Regions from separate parts of the Streptomyces sp. NPDC014727 genome, predicted to be linked through region 1. Evidence: riboswitches for the same ligand, from Rfam matches in the RefSeq annotation. Region 1 holds a riboswitch; the other holds the start of a gene.
What was found. A riboswitch is a leader RNA that binds a small molecule or an ion and turns the genes downstream of it on or off. The one in region 1 is predicted to bind S-adenosylmethionine.
Positions count from the first base shown of each region.

Region 1 (2,387 bases):
TGAGGCCGTCCCCCGTGTTGAGGACGACGGTGGTCAGCGCCGGGTCGAGCAGACCGGCCTCGATCAGCTTCTTCGTCACGCCGACCGTCACCCCGCCGGCCGTCTCCGCGAAGATGCCCTCGGTGCGCGCCAGCAGCTTGATCGCGTCGACGACCTGCTCGTCGTCGACGTCCTCGACCGCGCCGCCGGTGCGGCGGGCGATGTCCAGGACGTACGGGCCGTCGGCCGGGTTGCCGATCGCCAGGGACTTGGCGATGGTGTTCGGCTTCTGGGGCCGCACGACGTCGTGACCGGCCTTGAAGGCGGTGGAGACCGGGGAGCAGCCCTCGGCCTGGGCGCCGAAGATCTTGTACGGCTTGTCCTCGACGAGTCCGAGCCTGATCAGCTCCTGCAGACCCTTGTCGATCTTCGTGAGCTGCGAGCCGGACGCGATCGGGATGACGATCTGGTCGGGCAGCCGCCAGCCGAGCTGCTCGCAGATCTCGTACGCCAGGGTCTTGGAGCCCTCGCCGTAGTACGGGCGCAGATTGACGTTGACGAAGCCCCAGCCCTCGCCGAGCGGGTCGCCGATGAGCTCCGAGCAGAAGCGGTTGACGTCGTCGTAGTTGCCCTCGATGCCGACCAGTTCGCCGCCGTACACCGCGGCCATGACGACCTTGCCCTGCTCCAGGTCGTGCGGGATGAACACGCAGGAGCGGAAGCCGGCGCGGGCGGCGGCGGCACCCACCGCACCGGCGAGGTTGCCGGTGGAGGAGCAGGAGAGGGTGGTGAAACCGAAGGCGCGGGCGGCCTCGACGGCGATGGCGACGACGCGGTCCTTGAAGGAGTGCGTCGGGTTGCCGGAGTCGTCCTTGACGTACAGGCCTCCGGTGACGCCCAGCTCGCGGGCGAGGTTGTCGGCCTTGACCAGCTTGGTGAAGCCGGGGTTGATGTTGGGCTTGTCCGCGACATCGGCGGGGACCGGCAGCAGCGGCGCGTAGCGCCAGATGTTGTCGGGCCCGGCCTCGATGCGCTTCTTCAGCTCGTCGGGAGAGCCGCTCGGCAGGTCGTACGCCACTTCCAGCGGCCCGAAACAGGACGCGCAGGCGAAAAGGGGGCCGAGTTCGAAACGCTCGCCGCACTCGCGGCAGGAAAGCGCCGCGGCGGGGCCGAGGTCGACGGCGTCGGTGGAAGAATTGGTGCTTACTGCAACGGTCTGCGCAGCCATGGAGGCGAGGCCCTTTCTCCTCATCTTCCTCGCGGCGCGTTTCGCCACGAGACGGAATTGGCACCTTCCCCACCTGACCTCGCGGTCGGCAGGAGGGTTGCCGGGACTTCAACGGGCCGTTCCCTCAGTCCCTCTGGATGAGCGCTGTGGCACTGGATCTCTGATCCAGGCATTTATTGGCGGACCGACCCCGACATGCGACGGCCATCCGCGTTGTTCAAGACTGTAACCGAAGCAGCGGACAGTTGAGATAGTCGTCCGAACCGCGAGATGGATCACATACAGGGAGTATCGACCGTGCTGGAAGAGGTCGAAAGCTGGCTGGCCAGGCGTTCCTGGTCGGCCGCCGACCGCCCGCTGGACCGGCTCCTGGCCGCCAAGGCCCGGGACCCGCGTCGCGGAAGCGTGAGCGTCGTGCTGCCCGCGCTGAACGAGGAAGCGACGGTCGGCGAGATAGTCACGGCGATCCGGCGCGAGCTGATGGAGAAGGTCCGGCTGGTCGACGAGCTCGTGGTGATCGATTCCGGTTCCACGGACGCCACGGCGAAGGTGGCCCGGGAGGCCGGTGCGCGGGTGGTGCACCGCGACGACATACTCCCGCGGATACCGGCCGTGCCCGGCAAGGGCGAAGTGCTGTGGCGGTCGCTCCTGGTGACCGGCGGCGACATCGTCTGTTTCGTCGACGCCGATCTGAAGGAATTCTCGGCCGACTTCGTCTCCGGCATCGTCGGGCCGCTGCTGACCGACCCGGACGTGCGGTTCGTCAAGGCGATGTACGACCGCCCGCTCGGCGACACGGCGGGCCAGGGCGGACGGGTCACCGAGCTGGTGGCCCGTCCGCTGCTCAATCTGCACTGGCCGCAGCTGGCCGGCTTCGTCCAGCCGCTGGGCGGCGAGTACGCGGCGCGCCGCTCGCTCCTCGAACAGCTGCCCTTCCCCGTCGGTTACGGGGTGGAACTGGGCCTCCTGGTCGACGCGCTGCACACCGTGGGCCTGGACGCGCTGGCCCAGGTGGACGTGGGGGTCCGCAAACACCGCCACCAGGACGGGCAGGCGCTCGGCCGGATGGCGGCGGCGATCTACCGGACCGCCCAGCTCCGGCTGTCCCGCGGCCACTTGGTGCGGCCTTCGCTCACCCAGTTCGAGCGCGGCGAGGACGGCTTCGTACCGCGCACCCATC
Region 1 covers NZ_JBIBYR010000029.1:50,796-53,182, reverse strand. Annotated here, with positions in the region: gene thrC (threonine synthase) at 1-1,207, opposite strand, end outside; SAM riboswitch class I at 1,225-1,351, opposite strand; gene ACF1B9_RS31505 (glucosyl-3-phosphoglycerate synthase) at 1,505-2,387, shown strand, end outside.

Region 2 (2,387 bases), on a different contig from region 1:
CGTGGCGGGCCGCGGTGGAGTGCCACTCGACCTCCACCCCGCCGTCGGTACGGCGGGCGACCTTGCGGGAGGCACCGCCGCCGGCCAGGTACGGCTCGGCGTCCTGCAGCCAGTCGGCCCGGCCCGCGAGCACACCCGAGCCGAACGGCGCGTACAGCTTGTGTCCGGAGAAGGCCACCCAGTCGACGTCCAGCTCGGCGATGTCGACGGGGTGGTGCGGGGCGAGCTGCGCGGCGTCCAGCACGATCCGGGCACCGTGCGCGTGCGCGGCGGCCGCCAGCTCCTTGACCGGCCACAGCTCACCGGTGACGTTGGAAGCACCGGTCACGCAGACCAGTGCGGGGCCGTAGGGGTCACGGTCGGCGAGCGCACGCTCCAGCGTCTCGACGGCCTGCGCCGGGGTGCGGGGAGCGTTCAGATAGGTCACCCGGGCGTCGCGCCACGGCAGCAGGGAGGCGTGGTGCTCGGTCTCGTAGACGAAGACCTGGCAGTCGGCAGGGACGACGGCGGCCAGCAGGTTGAGGGAGTCGGTGGTCGACCGGGTGAAGATCACCTGGTCGTCGGCGCGGCAGCCGAGGAACTCGGCGACGGTCGCGCGGCTGTTCTCGAAGAGGTCCGTGGAGAGCTGCGAGAGGTACCCGGCGCCACGGTGGACGCTGCCGTAGTACGGGGCGTACGCGGCGACGTCGTCCCAGACGCGCTGGAGAGCCGGGGCACTGGCGGCGTAGTCGAGAGCCGCATAGGTGACTTCACCGCCCGTGACCAGCGGAACCGTTACATCCCTACCCAGGACCGGCAGAGGGGCACAAAGCGACTGGTCGGTGGCAGCGGTGAAGACAGACATGGCGAACTCCCGTAAGAGGCAGGCGAATTGCACGCGCCGACGGATACGCGGCAGCGCAGCGGAAAGCGAAAAAGGGGGCGCGGAGGAGGGCTGAGAAGCCCTATCGCATTCGCGTGCTCACAAGAGACTCCCTAGGGACCAGGACCCCGGGGGTTGGCATTCACAGATGCCGAGGGGCCCGCGCTTGCCGCAGACCTCGCTGCCTACGGCCTGGTCTTCACCCGGGGCACCCCGCCACGGACGGAGGGTTGCCGGACAGCGGGCCGGGGCCGTAGTCGCTGTCACTCATGACCTGCGCAGCATCTTGCCATACGTACGGGAACGCGCAAGGCGCGGTCCAGGATCCGGACCGCGCCCCACGTCACCTACCGTCCGCTCAGGCGTTGCTGACCGCCACCCAGCGCTCCAGCGCCTGTCGCGCCGCGCCGGAGTCGATGGACTCGGCGGCCTGCGCGATCCCGGCGGCGATCTGCTCGTTCAGCGTGCCGTCCGTCGGGTCCAGGGCGACCAGTGCGGCCGCCGAGTTGAGCAGCACGGCCTCCCGTACGGGCCCGTGCTCGCCGGCCAGCACCCGGCGGGCCACATCCGCGTTGTACGAGGCGTCGGCGCCGCGCAGCGCCTGTGCCGGCACGAGCTGAAGGCCGACGTCGCGGGGGTCGAACGCCTCCTCGCGCACCGATCCGTCCCGGACCACCCAGACGCGCGAGGTAGCGGTCGTCGTCAGCTCGTCCAGGCCGTCGTCACCGCGGAAGACCAACGCGGAGTTGCCGCGCTCCGCGAGGACGCCCGCGACGATCGGCGCCATCCGCAGGTCGGCCACGCCGATGGCCTGGGACCGCACCCTGGCCGGGTTGGTGAGCGGTCCGAGGATGTTGAAGGTGGTCTGGGCACCGAGCTCCTTGCGGGCCTTGGCCGCGTACCGCAGGGCAGGGTGGAACTTCACCGCGAAGCAGAAGGTGATGCCCGCCTCCTCGGCCACCTCGACGACCCGCTGCGCGCTGAGCTCCAGATTGACACCGAGCTTCTCCAGCACGTCGGAGGAACCGCTCGCCGAGGAGGAGGCGCGGTTGCCGTGCTTGACGACCTTGGCGCCGGTGCCCGCGATGACGATCGCCGACATCGTCGAGATGTTGACCGTCTTGGCGAGGTCGCCGCCGGTGCCGACGATGTCGACCGTGCGGCCGGGTACGTGGATGGTGTTGGCGTGCTCGTACATCGCACGCACCAGGCCCGACACCTCGTCGACCGTCTCGCCCTTGGCACGCAGGGCCACCGCGAAACCGGCGATCTGCACATCGCTCGCCTCGCCGCTCATGATGCGATCCATCGCCCACGCGGTGTCCTGCGCGGTCAGGTTCTCGCCGCGCAGCAGGGGGTTCAGCAGGCCGGGCCAGGAACGGTCCGCCACGCTGTCGCCGCCGACCGGGGTCACAACGTTCATGGTCCGCTCCTGGGGTCCACAGCCGAAAAAGGGGGTAAGGCCCACCCTATCGAGCGCCGCGGACAGCGAAGAGCCCCGTCCATCGGATGGACGGGGCTCCTG
Region 2 covers NZ_JBIBYR010000001.1:392,479-394,865, reverse strand. Annotated here, with positions in the region: gene ACF1B9_RS01795 (aminotransferase class V-fold PLP-dependent enzyme) at 1-844, opposite strand, end outside; SAM riboswitch class IV at 1,020-1,137, opposite strand; gene trpD (anthranilate phosphoribosyltransferase) at 1,221-2,285, opposite strand.
Region 2: it holds a riboswitch for S-adenosylmethionine, as region 1 does, so the genes downstream of both, ACF1B9_RS01795 (aminotransferase class V-fold PLP-dependent enzyme) here and thrC (threonine synthase) in region 1, are expected to answer to the same signal.